3 regions of the Microvirgula sp. AG722 genome follow, and region 2 is predicted to be linked to each of the others. Evidence: predicted binding sites of a transcription regulator. Region 2 holds the regulator's gene; each other region holds the start of a gene.
The links. Region 2 encodes FNR, which switches genes on or off when oxygen is low (the NO sensors DNR and NnrR bind a similar motif). Its sites were predicted from a motif close to TTGATNNNNATCAA; they were not measured.
Positions count from the first base shown of each region.

Region 1: DFO50_RS16885 (nitrite reductase) is a predicted target of FNR. The motif match lies at 5,719-5,732, and genes of this name have one in related genera.
Region 3: DFO50_RS14735 (universal stress protein) is a predicted target of FNR. The motif match lies at 7,386-7,399, and genes of this name have one in related genera.

Region 1 covers NZ_QLTJ01000020.1:15,888-25,883, reverse strand. The annotation lists gene nirJ (heme d1 biosynthesis radical SAM protein NirJ) at 1-4, opposite strand, end outside; gene DFO50_RS16915 (AsnC family transcriptional regulator) at 9-488, opposite strand; gene DFO50_RS16910 (AsnC family transcriptional regulator) at 589-1,062, opposite strand; gene DFO50_RS16905 (Lrp/AsnC family transcriptional regulator) at 1,038-2,030, opposite strand; gene DFO50_RS16900 (cytochrome D1 domain-containing protein) at 2,036-3,250, opposite strand; gene DFO50_RS16895 (cytochrome c) at 3,202-3,555, opposite strand; gene DFO50_RS16890 (c-type cytochrome) at 3,537-3,839, opposite strand; gene DFO50_RS16885 (nitrite reductase) at 3,904-5,568, opposite strand; gene rquA (rhodoquinone biosynthesis methyltransferase RquA) at 5,816-6,547, opposite strand; gene DFO50_RS16875 (LysR substrate-binding domain-containing protein) at 6,725-7,651, shown strand; gene DFO50_RS16870 (aspartate/glutamate racemase family protein) at 7,818-9,272, shown strand; gene DFO50_RS16865 (hypothetical protein) at 9,427-9,627, shown strand; gene DFO50_RS16860 (alkene reductase) at 9,718-9,996, shown strand, end outside.
Region 2 covers NZ_QLTJ01000001.1:295,207-305,202, forward strand. The annotation lists gene trmB (tRNA (guanosine(46)-N7)-methyltransferase TrmB) at 1-109, shown strand, start outside; gene DFO50_RS01325 (RHS repeat-associated core domain-containing protein) at 211-1,134, shown strand; gene DFO50_RS01330 (glutathione peroxidase) at 1,108-1,617, opposite strand; gene DFO50_RS01335 (DUF1841 family protein) at 1,689-2,159, shown strand; gene DFO50_RS01340 (DNA-3-methyladenine glycosylase I) at 2,176-2,757, shown strand; gene DFO50_RS01345 (RHS repeat-associated core domain-containing protein) at 2,898-3,902, shown strand; gene hemN (oxygen-independent coproporphyrinogen III oxidase) at 3,918-5,330, opposite strand; gene fnr (fumarate/nitrate reduction transcriptional regulator Fnr) at 5,434-6,189, shown strand; gene DFO50_RS01360 (flavodoxin family protein) at 6,197-6,661, opposite strand; gene DFO50_RS01365 (DUF1853 family protein) at 6,658-7,572, opposite strand; gene DFO50_RS01370 (RNA methyltransferase) at 7,578-8,339, opposite strand; gene DFO50_RS01375 (inositol monophosphatase family protein) at 8,482-9,270, shown strand; gene DFO50_RS01380 (LysR family transcriptional regulator) at 9,324-9,996, opposite strand, start outside.
Region 3 covers NZ_QLTJ01000013.1:60,142-70,137, reverse strand. The annotation lists gene DFO50_RS14770 (DUF5610 domain-containing protein) at 1-443, opposite strand, end outside; gene DFO50_RS14765 (response regulator) at 653-1,462, shown strand; gene DFO50_RS14760 (inorganic phosphate transporter) at 1,689-3,260, shown strand; gene DFO50_RS14755 (YdcH family protein) at 3,393-3,614, shown strand; gene DFO50_RS14750 (DUF1883 domain-containing protein) at 3,565-3,936, opposite strand; gene DFO50_RS14745 (diguanylate cyclase) at 4,172-5,251, shown strand; gene DFO50_RS14740 (methyl-accepting chemotaxis protein) at 5,253-6,866, opposite strand; gene DFO50_RS19225 (hypothetical protein) at 7,197-7,364, shown strand; gene DFO50_RS14735 (universal stress protein) at 7,519-7,989, shown strand; gene DFO50_RS14730 (cytochrome b/b6 domain-containing protein) at 8,062-8,649, shown strand; gene DFO50_RS14725 (DUF1924 domain-containing protein) at 8,661-9,077, shown strand; gene DFO50_RS14720 (diheme cytochrome c) at 9,089-9,595, shown strand; gene DFO50_RS14715 (ATP-binding protein) at 9,592-9,996, opposite strand, start outside.

The sequences.
Region 1 (9,996 bases), on a different contig from region 2:
ACATGACATTACTCCCCGGTCAGGCGCAGGCCGGTTTTTTTCAGGATTCGGGTCGAATAGAGCACATCGCGTCCATGGCAGGCGGCGCCGAGTACGGCGGCGATGCGATCGCCGAGGGCCGCCGCTTCGACGCGGTCGTGGGCATGGACCATGGCGAACAGGTTGTACGGCCAGTCCGGCAGACGGCGCGGGCGCAGGTAGCAGTGGCTGACGAAGGGCAGCCGGGCCACTTCCGCGCCGAGTGCATCGGCCTCTGCGTCGTCGACGTTCCAGACCGTCATGCCATTGGCGAGATAGCCGAGCGCATAGTGGTTCGGTACCGCGGCGATGCGCCGCAGCAGGCCGTCTTCGCGCATGGCTGCCAGCCGGGCGATGATATCGGCCTCGGTGGTGCCGAGCGCGCTGGCGAGGGCAAGGTAGGGTTCCGGCACCAGCGGCAACCCCGACTGCGTGGCGCGTATCAGCGCCCGGTCCAGCGGGTCGAGCATGTCGTTTCCCTTGCGTGGCATTGTGCTGACAGCATAAAAATGACCGGGGGGCCGGCGCCTTAACGCAGATCAATGGCGGCGGTCGGGCCCGGTCCGGATCTCAGGCTTCCAGCCGCAGATGGACGATGAATTCGCGCTGTTTCGGGAACGGCAGCACCGGCACGCCGGCCGCGGCAGCGATCCGGGCCAGGGTATCGTCCAGTGTGCCGGCGAACTCGATGGCAACCACGAACCACAGGTTCAGGTGGTGTTCGCGCGCGTAATTGTGCGCAACTTCCGGGAACGCGTTGATGGCGTCGACAATGGCGTCGAACCGTTCTGCCGGTGCATGACACGCGCACAGCACGAAACGGCCGCCGGCGCGCTCGATCTGGAACAGCGGGCCGAAGCGGGTCAGCACGCCGCGCGCCAGCAGCGCATCGAGCCGCGCCAGCAGCGTGTCTTCGTCCAGCCCCAGTGCGGCTGCCGCTGCCGCATACGGGCGTGAAACCAGCGGAAAACCGTCCTGCAGCCGGTTGATGATCAGGCGGTCGGTGTCGTCGAGCGGCATCAGGCTGGCGTCGTTGTGTCGCATGGGGACTCCTCGCAGGCATAGCGTGCGCCGCGCTGGCGGTAGCAGGTGGTGCTGGGCAGCACCAACCGGGGATGGGGGGCCAGACCGGCATGGCGGACCACGCCGGCGATATCGTCCGCCATTGCCTGGCTGGAACGGGCGTGGATCATGGCGAACAGGTTGTACGGCCAGCCGGGCCGGCGCGGTCGCCGGTAGCACAGGTTTACCGCCGGGTGGGCGGCGAGGCGCTTGCCGATGGCGTCGACGTCGGTGTCCGGTACGTCCCAGACGCACATGGCATTGCTGCGGTAGCCGAATTCGCGGTGGCGCAGCACCACGCCGAAGCGACGGATCACGCCGCTGTCGCACCAGGTGCGCAGCCGTTCGCCAACCTGCCCGGGACTCAGGCCGGCCATGGCCGCCAGTGCCTCGTATGGCTGCGCCACCAGTGGCAGGCCGCGCTCCAGCGCGGCGATCAGCCGCCAGTCCGCTGCATCGAGTACCGGTCGCGCCACCGGTGTCCGGGGCGTTCGCTGCCGTTGCGGGCCGTCGAGGGCGAAACCGAGATCGATGTGGTACTCGCGCTCCAGCGGCAGGTCGAGCGGCGGGAGACCGGTCGCGATGGCAATATCGTCCAGCGCGGCATCGAGCTGCCCCCGGTCGCGGCCGGTCAGCACGAACCACAGGTTGCAGGCATGACCATGGCGGGCATAGTTGTGGTTGACCAGCGGACAGGCATTGACCCGCGCGGCCATCTCGTCCAGTGCATCGGGCGGCACGGCCAGCGCGGCCAGTGTGCTGGCGCCGATCACGTTCGGCGCGAATACCGCGCCGATGCGGCTGATGCGGCCGGACTGCAGCCCGGCCGCCAGCCGGGCCAGCAGGTCCGCCTCGTCGAGACCACAGGCCGCGGCGGCGACATGATACGGGCGGGACTGCAGCGGAAAATCGCGCTGCAGCGTGTCGAACAGGGCGCGATCATCGGACATGGGCGCTACATGCCGAAGCGGTAGGCGCGCGGGGTGAAGAACACGCCGCTCGGGTTGTCGGCCGGCAGCGAGGCGACCGGGGTCAGCGTGTCGGTACGGTAGACCTCGACCCGATTGTCGTCGCGGCACGAGAACCAGATTTCCTCGCCCTTCGGCGTGAACTCCATGTGCAGCACGCCCCGGCACGGTTTCAGCGTGCGGACCACACGCCGGCTCCGGGTATCGATGACCTGCAGGGTGTCATTGTCGGGGAAGGCGAAATTGACCCAGACCTGGCGGCCGTCCGGACGCGCCATGACGAAGACCGGCTGGCCGGCGACCGCGACGCGGGCGTTTTCCTTCCAGCCGTCGCGGGTGTCGGCGACCAGCACTTCATGGCGGCCGATGGCCGGCAGCCAGGCTTCGCCCTGGGCGATGGCCCAGCCGCGCAGGTGCGGCATCTTGTACACCGGCAGCGGCGTTTCTCCCCGGCCATAGCCGGACATGACCTTGCGTACCGCCGGCGGGTCCTGCCACAGATCGACCCGGGCCAGCCCGTCCTCGCCGTACAGGCCGGCCAGATAATGGCGCCCGTCCGGCGTGACCAGTGCATCGTACGGCTGCTTGCCGGCGGCGAGTTTGTCCACTTTCGGGTGCGCGGGGTCGCTGGCGTCGATCAGCCAGATCTCTCCCGACTCGAACAGGCTGGCGGCGAAGCGCTGGCCGGGCAGGTCGACCAGACCGACCACCTTCGAGCGGCGGCCGTCCGCGCCGATGGCCGGGATGTCCGCCAGCGGCTTCAGCGTGGCGGCATCGAACAGGCGGATGCCGCCCGGTTCGTAGTTCTGCGCGGCCACGATGCGGCCATCCTGGCTGATGGCGCCGCCAATGGAATTGCCGGCCTGCACCACGCGATGGGTGATGCGGGCCGACAGCAGATCGATGCGCGTCAGACCGCCATCACGGCCGAACACATACGCATAGCGGGTGTCGCGCGAGAACACTACCGACGCGTGCGACAGGTCGCCCAGCCCGCTGACGGTGGCCAGGCGCTGATGCTGCGTGGTATCGACAATCTGGGCGCGGCCGGTCGCCCGTTCGATGATCAGGCCCAGGTCGCCGGTACCGCGTGCGGCCGGGGCGGTGCTGCAACCGGCCAGTGCGCTCAGGCAGGCCAGCGCAAGCGCGGGAATCAGGGCACGGCGAGAGGATCGCCGCGCTGCAATCGTTCGATCAGCCATACGGCCTCGTCTTCAGTCAGAAACGGTCGCCACGGCGGCATTGCCGTGCCGGGACGCCCGTCAAGCAGCGTGGCCACCAGACCCGACGCCGGCTTGTCCGCCAGGGCGGCGGCGGTCAGCGGCGAGCCGAGCCCGCCCTGGCGCGTCATGCCGTGGCAGGCGCCGCAGTCGTCGCGCAGCCAGTGCGCGAGCTGGCGCTGGCGCTGTGGCGAGGGCGGGTCGGTGGCGAAGGCCGGTGCCGAGACCAGCATGGCGAACAGCGCCATGCCGGCGAGCCGGCACCGGTTTACAGCGACAGGATCCATTTGGCCAGCGTCCTGGCATCGCCTTCGGACACATTGTTGGCCGGCATCGGGATCGGACCCCACTTGCCGCTGCTGCCCTTGATGATCGACTGCACCATCTGGGCTTCCATGTTCTTGCCCTTGTATTTTGTGGCGATGTCCTTGTACGCCGGACCGACCAGTTTCTTGTCGACGGTGTGGCAAGACATGCAGTTCTTGCTCTTGGCCAGGGCTTCGTTGGCCTGGGCGGCGCCGCTGACGAGCAGGGCGCCGAAGGCGAAAGCGGTCACGATAAGGTTGTGCATGGTGGAACTCCGGTTGGCGGACAAAAACAGGCGGGCAGGGAAGGGCTCCCTGCCCGCCATCGGATCAATACACGTCGTGCTGGGTATTGTGGACGTTGAACTTGCCGGTCGGCGTGATCAGCTTCGGATCCTTGATCACGGCCTTCAGCTTGCGGGTCTTGTCATCGACCACGACCAGTGCGGACTCCTGGTCCTTGGTGCCCCAGACCGAGAACCACACTTCGTCGCCGGCCTGGTTGTACTCGGCCTGCACCACGCGCTTGGCACCGGCGCCCTTCAACTGGGCCCACTCGACGATCGGCAGTACTTCATAGCCGCTCTGCAGCTTGCTGATATCGAACACGGCCACCGACTGGTTCAGCTTCGCGTCCGGGTTCAGCGGGGTGTCGACCCACAGGTTCTTCGACTTCGGATTGGTCTTGATGAACAGCGAACCGCCACCCTGGCCCTTCAGCGTCTCGACCACCTTCCAGGCACTGGCCTTGTGCTTGACCGGATCGGTACCGATCAGGCTGATCGTGTCGTCGCCGAGATGGCTGGTGGCCCAGACCGGACCGAATTTCGGATGGACGAAGTTCGCGCCGCGACCCGGGTGCGGCGTCTTGCCGACGTCGACCAGTGCGGCCAGCTTGTCTTCCTTGGTATCGACCACGGCGACCTTGTTCGACGCGTTGGCGGCAACCAGGAAGTAGCGGCCGGTGGAGTCGAAACCGCCGTCATGCAGGAACTTGGCCGAGTCGATGGTGGTGGTTTTCAGGTTCTTCAGGTCGGTGTAGTCGACCATCATGATCTTGCCGGTTTCCTTGGCATTGACCACGAACTCGGGGCGGTAGTGGCTGGCGGCGATGGAGGCCACGCGCGGCTCGGGGTGATATTCGCCATCGACCGTCATCCCGCGGGTCGACACGATTTTCAGCGGCTTCAGCGTGCTGCCTTCCATGATGACGTACTGCGGCGGCCAGTAGGTGCCGGCGATCGCGTACTTGTCTTCGTAGCCCTTGAACTTGGAGGTTTCGACCGAACGCGCTTCCAGGCCGACCTTGACTTCCGCAACCCGGTCAGGCACCGGCATCCACAGGTCGATCAGGTCGATCTTGGCGTCGCGGCCGATCACGAACAGGTAGCGTCCCGAGGCCGACATGCGCGAAATGTGGACGGCGTAGCCGGTCTTGATGATGTTGATGATCTTCTTGCTGTCGCCGTCGATCAGCGCAACCTCACCCGCGTCGCGCAGGGTGACCGAGAACAGGTTGTCGAGGTTCAGCTTGTTCATCTTCCGGGTCGGACGCTTGCTGACCGGAACGAGTTCCTTGTAGCTCTTCTCCATGTCCGCCAGCGAGTACTCCGGCGGTGTCGGCGGTTCCTGCTGGACGTAGCGCGCCATCAGGTCGACTTCCTCGTCGGTGAAGTCGCCGGACGTGCCCCAGTTCGGCATGCCGGCCGGGCTGCCGTACTTGATGAAGGTCTTCAGATACTCGCTGCCGCGCTCCAGGGTGATGTCCGGTGTCAGCGGCTTGCCGGTAGCGCCCTTGCGCAGCACGCCGTGACAGCCGGCGCAGCGTTCGAAATAGATCTGCCTGGCCTTGGTGAATTCGGCCTCGGTCATCTTCGGTGCTTTGGGATTGGCATTCTTGTGCAGGCCGTCGTCGGCGGCGTAAGCCTGCCCGACCACCAGTGGCAGCAGCGCCAGCGCCGGGAGAATCCAGCGGGGGAACCGTCTCGCTTTCATGGTTCTTCTTTCTGTTGCAGGTTGGAGAAAGAGGGGAAAACCGTGACCTGGAATGGCGCCGGCCGGGCTGGCGTCATGTCCATGGGGTGCGAGGGCATGACAGTCATTCCATTGACGATGACATGCTGATGGACAAGCGGAAAATGCTCATTGATTCGCGTCAAGGTGCCGGCATGACGCCGGGCGGGCAGTGACGGAAGGCGGGAAGGCGGATTGCCGCCGGCCGGGTGGCCGGCGGCAGGAGGAATCAGGCGTCCGGGGCGGCCTTGTGGGTGACCACCGTGCACTGGTACACGCCGCCGAAGAAGGTGCGCTTGTTCCAGTCGAAACGGTCGGCATGGGTCGCGTAATGGCTGAGTTCGTGCTTCCACACCGCGTTGGCGAACGGTTCCAGCCAGGCGTTGACCACCTTCAGGATCCAGCGGATCGGCTGCCACATCGACGGCCGGTGGTAGTCGACGAACACCGCCTTGCCACCGACCGGCACCCGCGCCAGCATGTGGTCGACGATTTCGCGCTTCTTGTCTTCCGGCACTTCATGCAGCAAAAAGAAGCTGCAGATCAGGTCATATTCACCATGTCCGTCGAAATGGGCGGCGTCGGCACGATACACTTGCGCCCATGGCCGGCCGGCCAGCTTGCGTTCGGCGTGCTCGACCTGTGCCGGCGTGATGTCGGTCAGGTGGAAGCTGCCCTGCGGACCGACCTTGTCGGCGACGCGGGTCACCAGATCGCCGTAGACATGGGCGACCTGCCAGACGCGCATGCCGGGGCGGATCTCGTTCAGATAGGCCCGCATCAGGCGCTGGTCGTTGCCGAACAGCAGGACGCGAACCACAAGGTTGTGGTCGAGCCGATCGACCTGGACCGGATTGACATAGGCCCAGTCATAGACGTCGACCATGTAATCGGGCACACCTTCGTAATAGGGGTCGACCACGTCATTGGTCAGTGGGGCGGCGCTAGTCTGAGTGTCCATCCTGATGTAATGCCTCGTGGAAAATCTTAGGCTAGTTGAGGCGATCCGGAATTTTATTGAGATGGATCATGTAAATCAGCAATCACTTATGCAGTATATCGACGAAAGATATTCGATTTCCCGATGCGCGCTGGCCAGCGATGCGGCACAGTGACGCGTTTTCAACATTGACGAGTGGTGAGCGAACGAATTATGGACATCCGCTGGATCGAGGATTTCCTGAGTGTGGCGTCTTCCCGCAGCTTTTCACGCGCGGCGGAGGAACGGCACATCTCGCAGCCGTCGCTCAGTCGTCACATTCAGGCGCTGGAACACTGGGTCGGCGTACCGCTGATCGAGCGTCGCGGCCTGCCACTGACGCTGACGCCGGAAGGCGTGCTGTTCCGTGACAATGCCGAGCACTTCCTGCGCCGGCTGCTGGAGACGCGCAGCATGCTGCGCGGCGAGGTCAATCCGGACGCACATTCATTGAGGGTCATTGCCGGGCATTCACTGTCGGTGAATTTCGTGCCGTCGTGGCTGCAGACGGTACGGCAGGACTACAGCGACATCAGCGTGCGGGCGGTGACCGCCAGCATCAACAAGGCGATCAAGGCCCTGTCGGACGGCTCGGCCGACCTGCTGCTGTGCTATCACCATACCGAGCTGCCGGTGCTGCTGGACGAGACGCGCTACGCGTTCCTGCCGCTGGGCGACACCGTACTGTTGCCGGTGTCGGCGCCGGGCCTCGACGGTCGGCCGCGTTACGCGCTGCCGGGGACCCGTCAGGTGCCGGTACCGCTGATCTCGTTTGCGACCGGCGCCTACCTGCGTCGCGCCGTGCAGTACCTGCTGGACCACGCCGGCCAGCCGTATGCCCTGCTGCGACGCTATGAGTCGGACATGTCCGACCAGGCCAAGGAGCTGGTGCTGCAGGGGCTGGGCATGGCCTGGCTGCCGGAAATGGTGGTCAGCCAGGAACTGGCCGAGGGCCGGCTGGTCCGCGCTGGCGGCCAGCGCTGGCAATTGCCGCTCGGCATCCGCCTGTATTGCGACCTGAACAATCGCAAGCCGGCGCTGGTGCGGCTGTGGCAGCACCTGAGCGGTCGCGACCTGCCGGACTGAGTCCGCGCCCCCCGTGTGGCCCGACCGGACGCAGGATTCGGGGGCTGCATGGGCACTTATTCATTCCACGCATACCCGGCATCTGAATACGCATCGCCGGACGCGTTTCCGTCTGCATCATGACGCATGACGCCGGATGGGCCGGCGCGCAGCGAGTGAGGGTGGAATGAATTCGGTTGACAAGAGGGTCGGGCAGCGCCGCTTCGGCATCGTCGGCGGGGTCGGTGCGCTGGCAGGCGCCGACGTGCTGTTCAAGCTGGTCCAGCGCGCGGCGCGCCAGGGCGAGGCCCAGCCTGACGTGCTGCTGGAGCAGCAGCCATTGAGCGAAGGCGACGCCGTGGCCCGGGGCGAGGCCGATCCGCGCGAGAGCAAGTTCTACGTATTCAACATCGTCCGGCACTTCGAGAGCCAGGGTGTCGACCGGGTGCTGTTGCCGTCGTTCATCTGCCATACCTTCCTCGACGACATCCAGGCCGAAACCGCGCTGCCGATCGTCAACCTGATGACGGCAGTCACCGACCATCTCGAACGCGAGCTGCCGGCCGGCACGCCGCTTGGCGTGCTGACCTGCGACTACGTGCGCCGTGCCGGCCTGCTCGAAAGCCATCTCGGCGCGCGCCATCCGCTGCATTACCCGTCCGCCGACGCCCAGGCCGGGCTGATGGAGGCGATCTACGGCCCGCGCGGGCTCAAGGCCGGCTACCTCGACGATGCCGCGCTGGAAGCCGTGATGCAGGCCTGCCGCAGTCTGCAGGCTGACGGGGTCGGGGTCATCCTCGCCGCCTCGACCGAAGTGGCGCTGCTGGCCGAACGACTGGCCGCCCGCGGCATCCGGCTGATCGACAGCAACCGGGTCTATGCTGACCATGCGCTGGAGCGCGATGCCGTGCCGGCCGGTGAGCCGGTCAAGGTCGGTATCGTCGGCGGCGTCGGACCGGCGGCGACGGTGGATTTCATGGACAAGCTGGTCAGGCTGACACGGGCGCAGCGCGACCAGGAACACGTGCGGCTGCTGGTCGAACACAATCCGCAGATTCCGGACCGGACCGCGCACATCCTCGGCCGCGGGCCGGACCCGTCGATCGCGCTGTATGCCGCCTGCAAGCGGCTGGAGGCCGGCGGTGCGGCGATGATCGCCATTCCGTGCAATACCGCGCATGCCTACCTTGGCGACCTGCAGCCGCATCTGTCGATCCCGGTCATCAGCATGCCGGACGTGACCATGGCACGGATTGCCGAACGCTACCCGCACTGTCCGCCGGTCGGGCTGCTGGCCACCAGCGGCACGATGAGCAGCGGCGTCTACCGCCGGGCGGCCGAGCGCGCCGGCCTGACGCTGATCGTGCCGGACGACGCCCATCAGGCGCAGGTGATGAATGCCATCTACGGCGACAAGGGGGTCAAGGCCGGCTTTGTCGACGGCGAGTGCCGCGCCGACCTGCTGGCCGCTGCCCGCCATCTGGCCGATCGCGGCGCCGAAGTGCTGATCCTCGGCTGCACCGAACTGCCACTGATCGTGCCGGGCGAGGACGTCCTGAACCTTGGCGGTCGCGAGGTCGGTCTGGTCGACCCGACCCGGGAACTGGCGCGTCGTTGCGTCGAACTGGCGCAGGGGGCGTGACCGGGGAAGACCGACTGTCGCCTTGCCGCAACCGCAAGCCGTCCCCTTTTTGACGGCTTGCCGGGCCGGCTGGTGCCATTGTCGTCGGGCATGACCCGGTTCGGGCAACGCCTGAAGCCATGCCGGCCCGCTATGGACTCAGGAGAAAATGATCATGATGCGCAATGACATGCCCGCCGGGACCGACAAGGTATTGATGGATCCGGGATTCACGGATGCTGAAAAACGGTCCGCAAAAGCCCTGCTGGCGGCCAGGTTCAACAATCTGGTCAATCAGCGTGGTCTGACACAGGCCGTTGTTCACAAGGCGTTGACCGCCGCCGGCATCGGGAAGCGATCCCCCGTTTTCATTTGAAAATGATTCAAATGGCGGCCTGATTATCGGCATGCGGCTCGCCGGGCAGAATGGCACGGCCTCTTCCACCGAGTCCGGAGCCCTGCCGCCATGCCTACCGCTTCCCCGTTGTTCACCCCGACCGTCATTGCCGGTCACGCCGTGCCGCACCGCGTGGTCATGGCACCGATGACCCGCTGCCGCAGCACCCAGCCCGGCGATGTGCCCAATGCGCTGAATGCGCGCTACTACGCCCAGCGCGCATCGGCTGCGCTGATCGTGACCGAGGCGACGCAGATCTCGCCGCAAGGCAAGGGTTACTCGTTCACGCCCGGTATCCACAGTGACGCGCAGGTGGCCGGCTGGCGTCTGGTGACCGATGCCGTCCAT
Region 2 (9,996 bases):
ACGCCCCGACTACCGGCCACTGACCAAGTTCGAGCAGCGCGGCCTGCGCCTCGGCCACGGGGTCTGGGACCTGGTGTTCCGCCGGAAACCACTCGTCAGTCCGCAATGACAGTCATGCAACCCCTGCCTAGATCTAGATAAAGACCAGGCAGAGAGTGCTACCGGACACCACGGTACGGCCTCGCTCCCCGCCGGCCAGCCGTGGAGATCATGATGCCTGCAGTTCAGAATGCCCAGTCCCCGGCTACCCGCCCGCGCCTGACTGCGGCGGTGTCACCCGCCCCGCTCACGCGGGTCGGCATGCATGGTCAGCTGGTAGACCGGATCGGCACCCGCCAGTGGTATCACCTTGGCAATGGCGCACGCAGCTACGACCCGGTTTCCCAGCGTTTCCTGCGTCTGGACCCGCACAGCCCGTTCGGCAGGGGCGGTATCAATGCGTATGCATTCTGCAGCGGTGATCCGGTCAACCGGCGCGATCCATCCGGCTATTACGTGCTTGGCACCACCACCGACATCACTGGCTACATTGCCAACGCCACCGGCATCCTGGCCAGTCTGGCCGGCATCATCCTCAACTTCATGAGTGGCGGCACGCTGGCCCTCATCATCGCCTCGGTCGGCCTTGTAGTGGCAGTGACAGGCATGTCGCTGCAAAGCGCCGGCAGCGCACTGGGAGCGGACTCCGCACTGGGCAATGCTCTGTCGCTGGCCGGCAATATCCTGGTCGCCATCGGCAACACCATCGGTTTTGCCACGGCGGTTCATGGCATCAAGGCGATGGTCGCCCTCCACAAGATACAACTGAGACAGGCGAATCTCGCGGCACTGCAGCACTTGCGGCGCAGACCCGCACGAACGGTGTCCATGCTGTCAGAAAGGTTCAGCACCACGCGGCAGTGGGTCTCGCAGCATTTCCACAGATTACCCCCCCGGCACGCGCCATTCAGAACGCGGTCTGCCCCGGCATCGGTGCCGGTGTCATCTGGCCAGAGCAATGCGGCATTCCATGCCGAGACCGCTGCCGGGTCCCTGTTTGAACTCAACGTGCGGGGTCTCCAGTTCACCAGCGGGCTGCCGCGCTCCCTATCCTGGCACAGCAGCCTCTCACAACTGCCAGGCACTCTGGTCTGAGCGCGGCAGCAGGCGCTCGATGGCGTCGACAAGCGCTGCCGGCCTGGTCGCAGGCGCATAGCGATCGACCACCGCGCCCTGCGGGTCGACCAGAAACTTGGTGAAATTCCACTTGATGCGCTCGGTGTTCAGCACGCCGGGCTTCTCGTGCGTCAGGTAGGCGTACAGCGGATGCGCCTGCGCGCCATTGACATCGACCCTGGCAAACATCGGAAAACTCACCCCGAAGCGGGTGGTGCAGAACTGGCCGATTTCCGCCTCGTTGCCCGGCTCCTGTCCGCCGAACTGGTTGCATGGAAAGCCGAGCACGCTGAACCGGCGGTCATGGAAACGCTCTTGCAGCGCCTGCAGGCCAGCGTATTGCGGGGTAAAACCGCACTCGCTGGCGGTGTTGACGATCAGCAGGACCTGGCCCGCATAGTCGGACAGTTTCTGCTCGCTGCCGTCGAGACGCACGGCGGAAAAATCATGGACACTCGGCATCGCTGCTCCTTGGCAATGGGTCACAGGGTATAATCCCTACCAATCTACTCAAGTTATCCCCTGGCCGCTGCATGTTCAATCCCAGCCGTGACGAAGCCCGCCGTTTCCTGTTCGATACCTGGCAGAAGCATCATGCCGGACAGCCGCTGACCGACCTCGAACGGATCGCGCTGGCCATCGAACTGGAACACCCCGAATACCAGCCGATGCTGGCCGACCCCGACCGCTACCTCGACCGCGACTGGCGTCCGGAGGGCGGCGAAACCAACCCGTTCCTGCACATGATGATGCATCTGTCGATCGAGGAGCAGGTGTCGATCGATCAGCCCGCCGGCGTCCGCGATCTGGTCGACCGCCTCGCGGCCCGGCTCGGCACCCGTCACGATGCCCAGCATGCGGCGATGGACGGTCTGGCGGAGATGATCTGGCTGGCCCAGCGCAACGGCAGCATGCCGGACCCGAACGTCTACCTGAACGTGCTGCGCCGCCGGATCGGCGAGGGTGAAGCCTTCGACCTCGCCCGGCCGGGCGACGAACCCTGAACCGATGGAGAACGGCATGACCGGTGAGCGCTGCCCGTGGTGCGGGACCGACCCGCTGTATATCGCCTATCACGACGAGGAATGGGGGCGCCCGGTCCACGATGACCGCAAGCTGTTCGAAATGCTGATCCTGGAAGGCGCCCAGGCCGGTCTGTCGTGGATCACCATCCTGCGCAAGCGCGACGGTTACCGCCGCCGCTTCCATCAGTTCGACCCGCAGCGGGTCGCCGCGATGAGCGACGAGGAGCTGGAGGCCGCACTGCAGGACCCGGGCATCGTGCGCAACCGGCTCAAGGTGGTCAGCGCCCGCCGCAATGCACGGGTCTTCGTCGCCATGCAGGCCGAGCACGGTTCGTTTTCCGACTGGCTGTGGTCGCACGTGGACCGGCAGCCGGTCGTCAGCCGTTTCACCCGCTACACCGACGCGCCAGCCTCGACCCCGCTGTCTGACCGGATCAGCAAGGCGCTGAAAAAAGCCGGCATGAATTTCGTCGGCAGCACGGTCATCCAGGCGTACCTGCAGGCAGTCGGCGTGGTCAGCGACCACCAGGCCGATTGCCCCTCGCACCCGGACCACGTCCGGCCACCGTCGGTCTGAGGACAGCGCCAGCCCATTCGTCGGGAATTGCAACCGGCGCCAGACCAGCCCTTACTATGCAGGAAGAAGGAAACGTTCAGACACCAGTCCATCGACCGCGAATTGATGTGCGGCCAGGAACTCCACGAGGAGGAAACGCCATGCCATCACGTCCCCCGTCTCCGGCAGCGGCCAGGGCAGCAGCGCAAGCCGTCAGAATCTGGAAAAAGCGTCCACGGCTCGGCCTGCATGGCATGCTTTCAGACTATGTCGGCAACAAAAATTACTACCATATGGGTAATGGTGTACGCAGCTACGACCCGATGATTCAGCGCGTCCTGCAACCGGACCCATTGAGCCCGTTCGGGACGGGAGGCATCAATCCCTATGCATTCTGTCTGGGCGACCCGGTCAACAATCGTGATCCTTCCGGTTATTCAGCGATTTCCAACACCGGAATCGCCCTCGGCCTGGTCAGTCTGGTCCTCTCCATTGCCACCTTTGGCACGGCATCCATACTGGCCAGTCTGGGGCTGGCGCTGGCGATCATCTCCGTCGCTACCGGCGCGGCCTCCAATCTGCTGGCCGGCTCAAGCCCTGGACAGGCAGCAACGCTGGGAAGGGTATCCTACGGCCTGGGGGTCGCCGCGAGTCTGGTTAGCCTGGTCCTGGGCGCCATCGGTTTCGGCGCATGGCGGTTGGGCAGACATCTGCGGAAAAACCCCGATTTTGACATGTCACTGAGAGTCTGGAACAAGGGGCCGGGCGTACAGACAGTCGGCATCCATGGCTCACCCCATGTGACGATCGCCGCAAACAAGCTGTTGCGCGCCCCCCAACTGGCCAGACGTATCCGCCCGCTGCTCGACGCCGACACGGACACCGTGTTGCTGGGGTCGTGTCACGCAGGCCAGGGCAACAGCATGTCATCCGTCGCCCAGGTTGTCGCAAACCGGCTGGGCAAGACTGTCGTGGCCGGCAAGGGAACCGTTTCACCCGAGTACCTCTGGAAGTCGTTCACGCTGCACAAGCTGCCGTACGAGGACGTCCGGGTCTTCCAGGCTCAGGGCATGTGGACCTCTGCGCGCACCAGCCTGGTCAATACGGTCCGGTTCGAACAGCAGAGCACAGCGATTTACCTGAGGCAGCTGTACGCACACCATTGATACGGCGTCAGCGGCTCAGATCGTCTTCGAGTAGCGGGCGTGGGTCTGTTTCTCGCGCAGATAGCGGTCGAACACCATGGCAATGGTGCGGATCAGGAAACGCCCCTGCGGCGTCACGGCGATCCACTCGTCATCCAGCTCGACCAGTCCGTCAGCCTCGTATTCGGCCAGCCGGGCCATTTCCGGCGCGAAATACTGCTTGAAGTCGATGCCGAAACCCTCGCCCATCGCTTCCATCGACAGCGAGAAGCGGCACATCAGCGCCTGAATGATTGCCCGGCGCAGCAGGTCGTCGGCACTCAGCAGCAGACCGCGGACGATCGGCAGCCGACCTTCGTCCAGCATCGCATAATACTGTTCGAGGTCTTTTGCGTTCTGGTGATAGCTGGCGCCGACCTTGCCGATGGCCGAGGTCCCGATGGACACCAGATCATGGTCGGCATGGGTCGAGTAGCCCTGGAAGTTCCGTTGCAGCCGTCCCTGGCGCAGGGCCACGGCCAGATCGTCGTCCGGCAGGGCGAAGTGGTCCATGCCGATGAATTCGTAACCGGCATCGGTCAGCATCTGCACCGCCATCTGCAGGATGTCGAGCTTGACCTCGGCCGACGGCAGATCCGCTTCGTTGATGCGCCGCTGCGGCATGAAGACCGTCGGCAGGTGGGCGTAGTTGTACAGCGCCAGCCGGTCCGGACGGATGCTGAGCACCGTCTCCAGCGTACGCCGGACCGAGTCGACGGTCTGGTGCGGCAGGCCGTAGATCAGATCGAGGCTGACCGACTTGAAGCCGGACGACCGCGCGGCGTCGATGACCGTCAGCGTCTCCTCGACACTCTGTACCCGGTTGACGGCCTTCTGCACCTGCAGATCAAAATCCTGCACCCCGACCGACATGCGGTTGAAGCCCTGGGTCGCCAGCAGCCGCACCGTGTCGGCGCTGACCTTGCGCGGATCGATCTCGATCGAGTATTCGCCAGTGGGCAACAGGTTGAAATGGCGACGGATCGCGTCCATCAGCCGCTGCATCTGCTCGTCGGACAGGAAGGTCGGCGTGCCGCCGCCGAAGTGCAGCTGGATCAGGTCCTGGCGCGGCCCCAGCCCTTCGGCATGCAGCGCCAGCTCGCGTTCGAGATAACCCAGATAGGTATCCGCACGCGTCTTGTCCTTGGTAATGACCTTGTTACAGGCGCAGTAGTAGCAGACTGTATTACAGAACGGTATATGAGCGTATAATGATACTGGCTTGGCGCTGGCGCCGATTTGCCTTTGCTCAAGGCAGTGGCGATAATCTACGCCGTTGAATTCGGTGGTAAAACGGTCTGCCGTCGGATACGAGGTGTAGCGAGGACCGCTGCCGTCGAGGCGTTCGATCAACTCTCGGTCGAAAATGAACTGGGCGGGAGCCACGTTGTCGTGAATTGCTGTCGTCATAAATGGATAAACCTCTCAGGCAGTGAACCACTTTGCCTGAATCGTGCAGGGGCGCCTTTGATAGTCGTCAAGCCTGGCATGATAACAACCTGAACGGATCATCATGGCCGAACACAATCCGCTTACTGCCCACACGCTGAAGATCTCCTGCTCGAACTGCAGTCTTCGCGAATTGTGCCTGCCCATCGGACTCAATCGCGAGGAGATGAGCCAGCTCGACGCCGTGATCCGGCAGAGTCGGCGCCTGAAGCGCGGCGAGTACCTGTTCCGCGCCGGCGAGGCGTTCAAGTCCATGTTCGCCATCCGGACCGGCTTTTTCAAGACCTGCATTTCCAGCCATGACGGCCGCGAGCAGGTCACCGGTTTCCAGATGTCCGGCGAGCTGCTGGGCCTGGATGGCGTCTCCAGCAGCCTGCACGGCTGTGATGCAATCGCGCTCGAGGATGCCGAGGTCTGTGAACTGCCGTTCTCGCGCATGACCAGTCTCGGTCGTGACATCCCGACCCTGCAGCATCATTTCTTCCGGTTGATGAGCCGTGAAATCGTCCGTGACCAGTCGGTCATGCTGCTGCTCGGCAACATGAAGGCGGAAGAACGTCTGGCCGCCTTCCTGCTCAACCTGTCCCAGCGCTTCTCCGCCCGCGGCTTCGCCGCCAACGATTTCATCCTGCGCATGAGCCGTGAGGAAATCGGTTCCTTCCTCGGTCTGAAGCTGGAAACCGTCAGCCGCACGCTGTCGAAATTCCAGGCCCAGGGCTGGATCATTGTCGAACACAAGCACATCCAGCTGATTCAGCCGGAGAACCTGAAGACCCTGGTCGGCGGCTGCCAGCAGAGCATGCCGATTGCCACCACCTGAACCCGGTTCAGAACAGTCCCAGCGACAGGCCGAGCGCCAGCGTCGCACCGACCTCGGCCGCGCGCTCCAGCGCGGCCTGGTCGGGCTCCCCATGCACGATCAGCGGCTCGCAGGCCGGCGTCAGCGGATAGCCGCGCGCAATGCGTTCGATCGCGACTCGCGCCCCGCTGCCGTCATTGCCGGCACAGATCAGGATCGCATACGGCAATCCTTCCACCCGCCCCTGGGCCGGGTAGAACGTGCGATCGAAAAAATCCTTCAGCGTGCCGGCCATGTAGCCGAAATTTTCCGGCGTGGCGACAATCAGGCCGTGACAGGCCAGCAGATCGTCGATGCCGGCCTGCTGCGCCGGCAGCAGCCGCACGTCGATCTCCCCCTCGCCCGCCTCACTGGCCGCCGCCGCCGCGGCCCGCGCCAGCTGCAGGTTGCGCCCGGTCTGACCGGCCCACAGGATCAGCAGCTGCTTCATCATTCCTTCTCCCCGCCATCCAGCGCCGCGATGCGCGCCATCAGGGTGGCCAGCCGGCCGGGCTCCGGCCAGTGCGCCGGCACCACGAAGCCGCGCGACACTTCCTGCCAGTCGTCATCGCCGACGGCCTGCATTTCCGCCACCATCAGCGCCTCTCTCCTGCCCGCCAGCCGCGCCTGCAGCTCGGCGGCGGTCTGCACGTCGGCCCGGCCAGCCCGGGCCGGGGACAGCCAGTCGAGCCGGAGCAGGTGCAGATAGCGGCTGTCGGCCGCCCGTGCCGGCCAGGCCTCCCCCTGATGCCGCCACCAGTGCACCGGTTCGCCGCTGCCGGCCGGCCGGAACAATTGCCCGCGCAACACGGTAAAGGCCGGGCAGCCGGCGAAACCGGGCGGGAGGGTCGCCGCCGCACGCGCATCGCCGGCCAGCGCCAGCTGGCGCACCAGTTGCGCACGTTTCAGCGCCAGCGCATCGCGCAGGTCGGTCCCGACCCAGCACTGCGGCGCGACTTCCAGATAGAACTTGCACGCCATTTCGACATGGAGCGGCCGTCCGTCCAGCCGCAGCAGGAAATCGAACTCACCAAGGGTATGCGCCTCGACCCGCACCGCGCGGTTGGCCGCCACCAGTTCAAGCTGCGCACTCCGCTGTGCCAGCCAGAAGGCCAGCAGCGCCTCGGCATGGGCGCCAAGGCGCCCGGTGCGCCGGGCCGCCAGCCAGTCCAGCAATACGGCAGGGCGGCGGTCCAGTGCCAGCAGCCGTTCGGCAGCCCGCGGTCCGGCCAGCAGGGCCCGGTCGAACTCGACACCGCTGTCCCACGGCGACGGCCCGAGCAGCAGTGACGCCAGTGCCCGCACCGCCGGTTCGCGCAACGAGGCCAGCAACGGCAGCAGGCGGGGATCGGCGGCGCAGTTCACGCGACTCAGTCGTGTCGGTACGGGTCCGGCCCGCAGCGGCGTTCGATCTGCTTCAGCATGCCGCGCAGGATATCGATCTCCTGCCGCTCCAGGCTGGCGCGGTCATACAGGGTGCGCAAGCGGCGCATCAGCCGTTCGCCATTGCGCCGGTCATAGAAACCGATACCGTCGAGCACCCGGTCGAGATGACCATAGAACCCTTCGACCTCTTCATGACTGGCCAGTTCGGCATTGGCCCGCAAATGATCAAGCGGAAATGCCAACTGGCTGAACAGCTCATAGCACATGACCTGTACCGCCTGGCCGAGGTTCAGCGAAAAATAGTCCGGGTTGCCGGCAATGGTGACCAGCCGGTTGCAGCGCGCGACCTCGTCGATCGACAGTCCGTAGGTTTCGTTGCCGAACACCAGTGCAACCTCGACCCCGTCGCGGGCCGCCGCCAGCAGCTCGGCACAGGCGTCGCGCGGCGCGGCCAGCGGCGTGGTCAGCTCGCGCTTGCGGCTGGTCAGCGCACAGGCGATGGACACGCCTTCCAGCGCGGCATCGAGCGTGCCGGTCACCACGGCGTTCTCCAGCACATCGGCCGCGCCGGATGCCAGCGTGGTCGCCTCGGCATCGGGAAAACGCTTTGGCTCGACCAGATACAGGCGGGTCACGCCCATGGTCTTCATCGCGCGCGCGGCGGCGCCGATATTGCCGGGATGGGAAGGACGCGCCAGAACGACGCGCACATTACGCAAAAAATCAGGGACTTCGGGTTTCGACATTGAGAAAACTGCGTTAAAATTCCGGCCATCAAAAGGCCCGGAACATCCAACTGTCCGGGTCTTTATCGTTCCTTAAACCCGGACTATCCAGACGCGCGGCGGCAAGAATTCGCGGCGCGCCCCCTTTGCCAGAGAGGCTCCCATGCATCCGATGCTGACCATCGCGGTCAAGGCCGCGCGTCGCGCCGCCAACATCATTCAACGCGCGTCGAACAACCTCGACCTGATCCGCGCCGAGCAGAAACAGCACAACGACTTCGTCAGCGACGTCGACCGTGCGGCCGAAGCGGCCATCATCGACATGATCCGGGATGCCTACCCCAAGCACGCCATTCTAGCCGAGGAATCGGGCGGGGCCTCGCTGTCCGACGCCGAATACCTGTGGATCATCGATCCGCTGGACGGCACCACCAACTTCCTGCACGGCTATCCGCAGTATTGCGTATCCATCGCCCTCGCGCACAAGGGCCAGATCCAGCAGGCCGTGGTCTATGATCCGAACCGCAACGACCTGTTCACCGCCAGCAAAGGCGGCGGCGCTTTCCTCAATGATCGCCGCATCCGCGTCAGCAAGCGCATCAGCCTGGCCGACAGCCTGATCTCCACCGGCTTCCCGTACACCGACGTCAGCTATCTGGACCAGTACCTGGCCATGTTCGCCGACATGATCCGCAAGACCGCCGGCGTGCGCCGCGAAGGCTCGGCCGCGCTCGACCTGTGCTATGTCGCCAGCGGCCGCGTGGACGGCTACTGGGAACTGAACCTGAAATCGTGGGACATCGCCGCAGGCAGCCTGATCGCCCAGGAAGCCGGCGCCATTGTCACCGACGTGTTCGGCGAGCAGGGCTGGCTGGAATCCGGTGACGTGGTCGCCGCCAACCCGAAGGTGCTGGCGCAGATGCTGCACACGCTGGCACCGCACGTCCGGTAATCATTTCCGGCAGTTTGCGATCCGCCCCATGGCAGACCTCCGGTCTGCCATTTTCATTTATCGACGGCTGCCAGCCGCTCGGCCAGCCCCCATGTTCCGACAAAATCCAGGAAGGCGCGCAGCGCGGCCGACACGTGGGTGCGGGTCGGATAGACAGCGAAATACTGGTTCGGCAACGGCGGATACGCTGCCAGCAGTTCGACCAGTTGCCCGCTGGCCAGCTCGCACCGGCACATGAACGCCGGCAGCATGGCAATGCCGGCACCATGAACGGCAGCCTGCTGCAGATACATCAGGCTGCTGCTGCGCATGCCCGGCGACGGCACGACCCGCTGCAGGCCATCCGCCCCCGTCAGCGGCCAGTCCGGGGCCGGATGATGAACCAGACAGGCATGAGCGGCGAGATCGGCCGGTGAAACCGGCAGGCCGGCGTGCGCCACATAGTCCGGGGCCGCCACCAGAGCACGGCGCACCTCGCCGACATGCCGGCTGACAAAGCTCGAATCCGCCAGCCGCCCGGTACGAAACGCCAGATCGATGCGCTCGCCGATCAGGTCGAGATGGGCATCGGTCACCAGCATGTCGACGCTGATCAGCGGGTAGCGGCGGCGAAATGCCGGCACCAGCCCGGCGAACAGCAGCGCGCCGGAGGCCTCCGGCGCAGTAATGCGCAACTGGCCGGCCGGCGCATCGCGCAGCCGGGAAACGGCCGCATCGGCGGCACGA
Region 3 (9,996 bases), on a different contig from region 2:
CCGCGCTCGAAGCCACCGCGGATCAGGTCGACGAACTGGCTGGCGACCTGGTCCGGATCTTCGCCGGGATGCTGCGCGGCATAGGCGCCGAAGAAACCGGTCGACAGTTTCAGGATGCGGCTGGCGGTGGCTTCGGCCGAATTGTCCTGGCTCATCGCGTTCTGGATGGCATTCGGCCCGGCTGTTGGCGCCAGCACCTCGTTCAGCGCTTCGATGGCGGTGCGGAACACCAGTTCCTGCGAGCGGTCGCCGGATTTGACCGACAGGTCGACCGACGACTGCAGGATCTGCATGTTGGTTTGCTGGCGCACGGCATGGGCCGCGCCGGCGGCGGTGACCGGTGCGCTGGCGGTCGTGCCTTCGGGCGTTGCAGCCGTGCTCGCCCCCGGGGTGTTCGCCGACCAGGAAGGGGTCGTTGCCGAATTGATGCTGGGGGTGCTCATGCCTGCTCTCCAAAAGAAGTCCCTGTACAGATCAGATCGGTCAGCTTCCGGTAAACTTGAATCCGCGGCCACAACTGTCGTCATCCGGACGCGCTTCTTTTTCCCGTGGCCACACCGATATAAAGTGCGCTTTGTTTGCGTTGACGGCTGGCGTGCCAACGTCATAACGGCTAGTGTCACGCCATTTATCACCCCGTCAGGAGGAATCCATGCTGGAGCTGCAACATTTGCGTGTGTGCCTGGTAGAACCATCCAATCTGCAAAGCCACATCATTGTCCAACTGCTGGCCGAGCTGGGCATCACGCAAGTCGAAACGGTCGGCGACGCGGCCAGTGCGCTGAAGCGCGTGGCCGAGGCACCGGCGCCGGATGTACTGATCAGCGCGCTCTACCTGCCCGATGCCACCGGCACCGAGCTGGTGTACCAGCTGCGCGAGAGTGAAACCGACGCCACTCACCTGCCGTTCATCCTGGTCTCCAGCGAAACCAAGGCGCGCTACCTCGATCCGATCCGCCAGGCCGGCTGCATGGCGATCCTGCCCAAGCCGTTCGATGTAGCCCAGTTGCGCAAGGCGCTCGACAACACCATCGACTTCATCAATGCCGAGGATGATGACAGCGGTGACAACGATATCGACCTGGCCGACCTGGCCGTGCTGGTCGTCGATGACAGCCTGACCGCGCGCCGCCATATCCGCACCGTGCTCGAACGGCTCGGTTTCCAGCGCATCGTGGAAGCCACCGACGGCAGTGCAGCCATCCCGCTGCTGGAACAGACGCTGTTCGACCTGGTCATCACCGACTACAACATGCCCGAAGTCGACGGGCTGCAACTGGTGGACTTCATCCGCCAGCACAGCATGCAGAGCTCGGTGCCGGTGATGATGGTATCCAGCGAACACGACAATGGCCGGCTGGCCGCCGTCATGGATGCCGGTGTTTCGGCCATCTGCGACAAGCCGTTCGAGACCCGCACCATCCGCGGCATGCTGAACAAGATCCTGCGCGCCAGCGTCTGACGCGCGATTTCCCCGCAGCCGGCTCGGCTGCGGGGAACGGCACCCGCCGGAAAATTCCCTTTTCAGACACCGGTTTGCGATCTGTCAAGCAGAATGAATTTTGCGCTGTAAACTCACTGCAACAAAAGTGCAATATTAGTGGAGGATTATAACGGGTTACTCCCCTAACACGCCTCCGATGCCCTCCTCCGCCGCGCCTGCCGCGCCCGCCCCTTCGCTGTCTTCGATGCCCGTGCATGACCAGAAACCTGGTCTGCTTTCCACTTTCGTCTTTATCGGCCTGCTGGTCGGCGGTCTGCTGTTCACCGGTTACAACGTGGTGGCCGACATGAACGAGACCGGGGTGAAAGTCACTTCATGGTTACCCTATCTGGCGCTCGGCCTGGCGCTGCTGATCGCACTGGGTTTCGAATTCGTCAACGGCTTCCATGACACGGCCAATGCCGTCGCCACGGTGATCTATACCCATTCGCTCTCGCCGAATGTCGCGGTGGTCTGGTCAGGTTTCTTCAATTTCCTCGGCGTGCTGCTGTCCAGCGGGGCGGTGGCCTACGGCATCATTTCCCTGCTGCCGGTCGAACTGATCCTGCAGGTCGGCTCCAGTTCGGGCTTCGCCATGGTGTTCGCGCTGCTGATTGCCGCCATCCTGTGGAATCTCGGCACCTGGTGGTTCGGCCTGCCGGCCTCGTCGTCGCACACGCTGATCGGTTCGATCATCGGCGTCGGCATCGCCAATGCGCTGATGCACGGCCGCGATGGCGCCAACGGCATCGACTGGGCCCAGGCCACCAAGGTCGGCTACTCGCTGCTGCTGTCGCCGCTGGTCGGCTTCGGCTGTGCCGCGCTGCTGTTGCTGGTGCTGCGCAAGTGGGTCAGGAACAAGGCGCTGTATGAAGAACCGAAGAGCAAGACACCGCCGCCGCTGTGGATTCGCGGCCTGCTGATCCTGACCTGTACCGGCGTGTCGTTCGCGCACGGTTCCAATGACGGCCAGAAGGGCATGGGCCTGATCATGCTGATTCTGGTCGGCACGCTGCCGATGGCCTATGCGCTGAACCGCAGCATCCCGGCAGGCCAGGTCGAGCAGTTCGTGGTGCTGGCCCGCAATACCCAGCAGTCGCTGTCGGTCACCCCGCCGGCGACGCCCGATGCCCGCAAGGTGCTGGCCGATTTCGTCGAGTCCAAGCAGTCGCACGCCGAGCTGGGCCCGGCCCTGGCCGCCGTGATCGGCAGCATCGGCCAGCAGGTCAAGGCCTACGGCTCGCTGGCATCGGTGCCGACCGAGGCCAGTTCGGCACTGCGCAACGACATGTACCTGACCTCGGAAGCGATCCGTCTGCTGCAGAAGGACAAGACCGTGCATTTCGACGCGGTGACCAGCGAGCGGCTGGCCGCCATCAAGAAACAGATCGACAACAGCATCCGCTTCATTCCGTCGTGGGTGAAGGTGGCGGTCGCCATCGCGCTGGGGCTTGGCACCATGGTCGGCTGGAAGCGGATCGTGGTCACCGTCGGCGAGAAGATCGGAAAGTCGCACCTGACCTATGCGCAAGGCGCGTCGGCCGAGCTGGTCGCCATGATGACCATCGGCGCGGCCGACATGTACGGCCTGCCGGTGTCGACCACCCATGTGCTGTCGTCCGGCATCGCCGGCACCATGGCCGCCAACAAGTCCGGTCTGCAGATGTGCACCATCCGCAACCTGATGCTGGCCTGGGTGCTGACCATGCCGGCCGCCATCGTGCTGTCGGGCAGCCTGTACTGGCTGTTCACCCAGATGGCGACGCTGATGAAGTGAGCCGTGCCGACGGCCGGGAAGTCGATTGACCTGCATCAACGGGCCCGGTAGATTGCATTGACGCTTGTCCATGCGACTGACCAGACTGGGACAAACAGATAAAAGTCCCCGTCGGCAAATAAAGGAGAACCCATGTTTCCAGAGTACAGAGAACTGATTTCCCGGCTCAAAAGCGAAAATGGTCATTTTGAAAAGCTGTTCGACAAGCACAACGAAATGGACCAGCAGATCAAGAATATCGAGGCGAAGATCGAACCGGGCAGCCGTGAGGCCCTGGAATCGCTGAAGAAGGAAAAACTCAGGCTCAAGGACCAGCTGTACGACATCCTGCAAAAGGCAGATGCCGCCCGCTAGGGTCGAAATGTGCCGAGAACCCGCCGCCAGGCGGGTTTTTCATTGCCTGCCGCCGGCCATCGCGCCCGAACAGTTCCAGCGAATAGCTGACCGGAAAGCGGGGCTCCCCCGCCTCGATCAGCAGGTTCCAGTAGCCTCTGGCGGCCACGGTGAACTGGACCACGCGCAGCGGATGGCGCCCGCCGTTCATCCTCCGTACCAGGCCGGCTTCCAGATCCGCGTAATCGACGTCATCCAGCAGCCAGATTTTGCGCGCCTGCGAGCAGGCGACCCTGATGAGGTCGCCGCGGTTCAGAAACGTGCGCTGGTGGTGATAGTACATGTCATGGCATTCCGTCTGGAGAATTGCCAGACTATCGGCTCAGCAAATTCTTCATAAAGTCAGAATATTCCTATAGTTATCACTCCAATTTCTGAATGCAACATCACGCCCCGGACAGGACGGCAGCCATGCCGGAATGTTTTCGGCATATGACAAATCAAAAGATGCGCGAAATGGCGTGTCCGGACATGCTATGTTCCTGCCTGCGTCAAAGAACAGGCACCACGAACCATTCATGCCAGCGTCAACAGGACACCCCGACAGCCCCCCGAGAGAAGCCGGTTTTTCACCGGGAAAAGGCATCCGCTTTGTCAGGCGGATCCATCGCCTGCGCACTCTCGGCCTTGGTGTCGGCTTTCTCTGCGTGGCCACGACCATGGCCGGGCTGGATGCGTCACCGGCACTGTGGGTCCTGCTGCTGCTCAACGGGTATGCGTGGCCACACCTCGCCTGCCAGTGGGCGTTGCGCTCCCGCTCCCCGTTTGCGGCCGAATACCGGAACCTGCTGATCGACATCGGCCTGGCCGGATTCTGGGTGGTGGCCATGCGCGGCAACATCATGCCGTCCACGGTCATCATCGCCATGATGTGCATGAACAATATCGCCTCGGGTGGTGTCCGCCTGTTCCTGTACGGGCTGGTCAGTGCGCTGGCCGGCATGCTGGCCGGTGCCGCCCTGCTAGGCGTCAGGCTGGCGCCGCAGACCAGCATAGCGGAAGCGCTGTCCTGCCTGCCGCTGCTGTTCCTGTACACACTGGTACTGGGCAAGAGCACTTACGACATTGCGAAAAAACTCGCGCGGCAGTCACGCGAATTCGAGGCCATCAGCCAGCGTGACGGACTGACCGGCCTGTACAACCGCCGCCATTTCGAGTCGCTGCTCAAGCAGGTGCTCGACGATTGCCGGCGGGGCGGGCATGGCGCGAGCCTGTTGCTGCTGGATCTCGACTTCTTCAAGCACATCAATGACACGCATGGTCACCAGGTCGGCGACACCGTGCTGCGGAACTTCTCCCGCCTGCTGGAAAACCATCTGCGCCAGGAAGACATCATCGCCCGCTATGGCGGCGAGGAGTTCGTCATCATCATCAACCGGGTCGACGAGGCCGGCGCACTGGCACTGACCCGGCGCATTGTCGAGCGCGTCCGCGCACTGCAGACGGTCGACAATACGCTCTGGGGCTGCACGGTCAGCGCCGGCCTGGTGCCCTATGCGGCGCACCTGGACGACGATTACGACTGGGTCCGGCGGGCCGACCATGCGATGTACCAGTCGAAGAATGCCGGCCGCAACCGGCTGACGCTCGGCCGGTAGTTCAGACGCGGAACGCTTCCAGCGTCTTCTGCATTTCCCTCGCCTGCTCCTGCAGCTGATACGCCGACTCTGCGGTGGACGAGGCCCCGGCATGACTCTCTTCGGTCATCTGTGCGATGCGTTCGATCTGCTGGGCAATATTGTTGCTGGCCTGCGACTGCTCGCGCATCGAGCTGGTGATTTCCCCGACCTGCAGCACGGTGTTTTCGGTGCTGCCGATGATGCGCTTGATCGCATCGGTAGCCTGCCCGGCCTTGTCCATGCCCTGGCTGACCTGGGACACCACCGACTGCATGGTATCGACCGTGTCGCCGGCCTCGTGCTGGATGGTCTGCACGGTGCGGGTGATTTCCTGGGTCGACAGCGAGGTCCGCTCGGCCAGCTTGCGCACCTCGTCCGCCACCACGGCAAAGCCGCGGCCCTGTTCGCCGGCGCGCGCCGCTTCGATGGCCGCATTCAGTGCCAGCAGGTTGGTCTGGTCGGCAATGTCCTGGATCACGTTGATCACTTCGCCGATGCTGACCGTATGGTCTTTCAACTGCTCGATCTTGCTTGCCGCCTGCTGGATGGTGGTCGCGGTTTCGGCAAAGGTGGCAATGGTGTCGCCGATTTCATTGCCGCCGGCGTTCGCTTCGTCGCCTGCCTTGCGGCTGCTGTCATTGGCGCTGACCGCCCGGTCGGCGACCTGCGCGATGCTGACCGTGACCTGCTCGACCGCCGCCGACATGCTCGATGACGACTCGCTGACCTGTTGCGACGCCTGGGTCATCTGCTGCGAGGCGGTCGACACCGACTGCGCGGCGGTACTGACGTTCAGCCCGAGCGCGTGCAACTGGCGGAAGCTGGTCTGCAGGGTATCCAGCAGTCCGTTCAGCGAATGATAGGCATCACCGATTTCATCGCGCTGCGTGCGCTGGAAGCGGCGGGTGAAGTCCAGGTCGGTCGACAGCGCCGTCAGGCCGTCGCGCAGCGCCGATATCGGCCGGTTGATCTGGCGTGTCGTCCACAGTCCGCCGGCCAGCAGCAGCCCGCCGACAGCCAGTGCCACGGCCAGCAGCGCCCCCTTGCCGGCGGCGATGGTGTCGTGCAGGCGGGAAATCGAGCTGCCGAGCAGTTGCTTGTTGTAGTCACTGGCATGCTGCAGGGTGGCGGCAGTGCGAACCGACAGCGGCGTCACTTTCTCGATCGAGTAGCGGCGCGCCAGTTCGAAATTGCCCTGTTCGGACAGGGCCAGCACTTCCGGCACCTGCGCATAGTACTGGGTCAGGGCATCACTGACCGCGTCGATATTGGCGCGATCCTGGTCATCCGAGGCCAGCTCGCTGCGGTAGTGCTGTACCCCGGCCAGGATTTTCTGTTTGGCCTGTTCGAATTCGGTTTTGTATTTCTGCTTGCCGCCCGGCTCGGCCAGGATGTGCAGCAGCACGTCGCGGCGACTGCCGGCAAAGTCCTCGCCGATCCGGTTGATGGCCTCGGCCGACGGAAGAATGACACGGTCATTGTTGTCGACTTCGGACTGAATGGTGAAAAACAGGAAAAACGCGGCCAGCGCCATGACGATCAGGCCAAGCATGCCCAGGCCGGACAGCGTGTACAAACGGGTGGATATCTTCAAGGTGGCAATCTCGGAAAAAAAGAAAACACACCGGTTCGCAGGCAATGGCGCCCCCGCTCCGGTCACAACACGCCATGGCGGCTTGCGGCCGGATCGGCGGCATCACGCAATTACGTCAAGGTAATTTACCATATTGTGTTGTCCATTCCATGCCTGTGTCACAAAATATTCATCCAGGTAACCATATGTCAGCCCCGTTCGGGCGGCATCCTGTGCGGCAGGGACATTTCCCGCCACACGCACCAGTGGATATGCGTACACTGAAGCGTGCCGCACGGAAGCCGGCCCGTCGGCGCCGGCGGCTCAATGGTTCTCCTGAGAGGAGTGCGCATGAAAAGTCAATGGATCTCCCCCACCGAATGGTCTCGCCGTCAGTGCGACATCAATACCCGGCGGGTCTCTCCTGCCACGCACATCAAGACGCAGAAGCAGATCAATGAGGCGCATGCCCGCGCCGAGCTCGAATATCGCCGCGATCTGAAGCGGGCAAACGACTAGCAGGATCGGACACGCCCTGAGCTGATCCGCATCAATCCGTCGCGCCGGATCGCCCTCTATGCTGGAAGTGAGCGTTCGCTTGTCAGCATGTTCCGCGATCGGGCGAACAGCCTTTGTCGGCACCACGGATTGGTGACACAGCCAGGAGAGCCTCATGTACACCCGCATCCTCGTTCCCATCGACGGCAGTTCCACTGCCGAGCGCGGCCTTGACGCCGCCATGGATCTCGCCGCCCGTCTCGATGCCACCATCCGCATCGTGCATATCGTCGATCCGCACGTGACGGTAGTGGGACTGGACGGCATGACCGAGACCATCAACGACTTCGTCGCCCAGCTGATCGAGGAAGGCAAGCAGTTGCTCGACGACGCCAAGCAGAAAGTCACCGCGCGCGGGCTCAAGGTCGAAGCCTACCTGTACAACCACGTCCATCACACGGTGGCGGCAACCATTGTCGAAGAGGCGCGTGCCTGGCCGGCCGACATGATCGTCATCGGCAGCCACGGTCGTCGTGGCGTCTCGCGCGCCGTGCTCGGCAGCGATGCCGACAAGATCGCCTGTACCAGCCCGGTCCCGGTCCTGATGGTGCGCGACACGAGTATCGACCAGCACACCGAACGCTAGGCGCGGGCTTCTAACACCGGTTTAATTTTCGGTTTCGTATGGTGGCGGCATCTCAATCAGGAGTTTGCCGCCATGCTTCCCTTCACCCGCTTCCGTCTGCTGCACTGGTCTCTGGTCATTGTCTTCCTGGTCGCCTACCTGACCGGCGACGACGGAGAACTGCTGCACGTCTGGACCGGCTATGCGCTGATCGCGCTGCTGGTCGTCCGTCTGCTTGTCAGCCTTTCCGGCGCCGCCGGCTTCTCGCCGCTGATCCCGCGCCGCGCCACCCTGCGCGCCCGCAATGCCACCACCGCCAGCCGGGTCCTGGTGCTGGCCCTGGTGCTCGGCATCATCGGGACTTCGGTCAGCGGCGTGCTGATGATCGACAACGCCCGGGCCATCGGCCTTGCGGCGGCGCAGGCCGTTCCGGCCGCCCACGCCAGTGATGGCGATGACGCGGACGGCGATGAGCGGGACGCCGGTCTGATTGCTTCCGGCAGCCTTGAGGAACTGCACGAGTTTCTCGCCAATGCCACGCTCGCACTGGCCGGTCTGCATGTCGTCCTGCTGTTCGGCTGGCGCCGGCCGCTGGCGCTGACGACGCTGTTCGGCCCCGGCCGCCGGCGCACGGTCTCCCGCCCGGCAGCCACGCCGTCCACGCCGTCGGCCGAATCGTGAGAGGGACTGCCATGATGACCCGCCTGTCCACACCGATCCTGCTGGCCCTGTCCCTGTTTGTCGTCGTTCCGGCCGTGGCCGCGACGCCCTCCGCCCTGCTGCAGCATTACCAGACCGAGGCCAGACGCCCGGACCCGGCCTTTGCCGCCTCGGCGGAGCGCGGGCAGGCGTTCTTCCTGCGCCGGGTTCCGCGCGACGGCAAGCAGGTCAGTTGCGCCACCTGCCATGGTCGCGACCCGCGCCAGCCCGGCGAAACGCGGGCATTCCGGCCCATCCGGCCACTGGCGCCGGTGGCCAACCCCGAACGCCTGACCGATGCGAAGAAAGTGGAAAAATGGTTCCGGCGCAATTGTGACGATGTCCATGCCCGCGAATGTACGGCGGCGGAAAAGGCTGACTTCATCGCCTGGCTGATCAGCGTCAAATAAGGAAAACCACCATGAGATCCCCACTGCTGCTGACCTGCCTGCTGACCCTGCTGACCCTGCCGGCACTGGCCGACAACCATGACCGCGAGGGCAGGCACCGCTACCGTCAGGTGCCGCCGAATGCCAGTTACCGGGCCGAATGTGCGAGCTGCCACATGGCCTACCCGCCGGGCATGCTGCCGGCGGCGTCCTGGCGGCGGATGATGGGCGGACTGGACCGTCATTTCGGCGAGAACGCCAGCCTCGACGCGGCTACCCGCGATGAGATCACCGCCTTTCTGGTGCTGTGGTCGGCGGAAAATACCAATCCGAAATACCGGCGCAAGTATGCGGAAAATCCGGCCAGCCCGCCGCTGCGGATCACCAGCACGGTCTGGTTCCGCCACAAGCACGATGAAATCCGTCCCGATGTGTTCCGGCGCAAGGGCGTCGGCAGCGCCGCCAACTGTGTCGCCTGTCACCGTCAGGCAGAACGCGGCGATTTCGACGATGACAGCGTGCGAATCCCGCCGCGCTAGCCGCCGGTCCCGGCACCAAAGCGCACGCTGACCATCAGCCCGCTGGCCGCGCCCGGATTGTCGGCCAGCGTCACCCGGGCACCGTGCGCATCGGCAATGCTCTTGACGATGGCCAGCCCCAGCCCGCTGCCGGTGTTGCCGCGATCGCCACAGCGATAAAAACGATCGAACACCCGCAGCCGCGCCGCTGGCGGAATGCCGGGCCCGGTGTCGATGACCCGCAGTGCGGCATGGCCACCATCACGCGCCAGTACCACATCAACGCGCCCGCCGGCCGGCGTGTGCGCCAGCGCGTTGCGGACCAGGTTGTCCAGCAGGATGGCAAGGCTGTCGCCGTTGCCCGGTTCCAGCCCGATGTCGTCGCCCGCATTCAGGCCGAGGTCAATGCCCTGTTCGCGCGC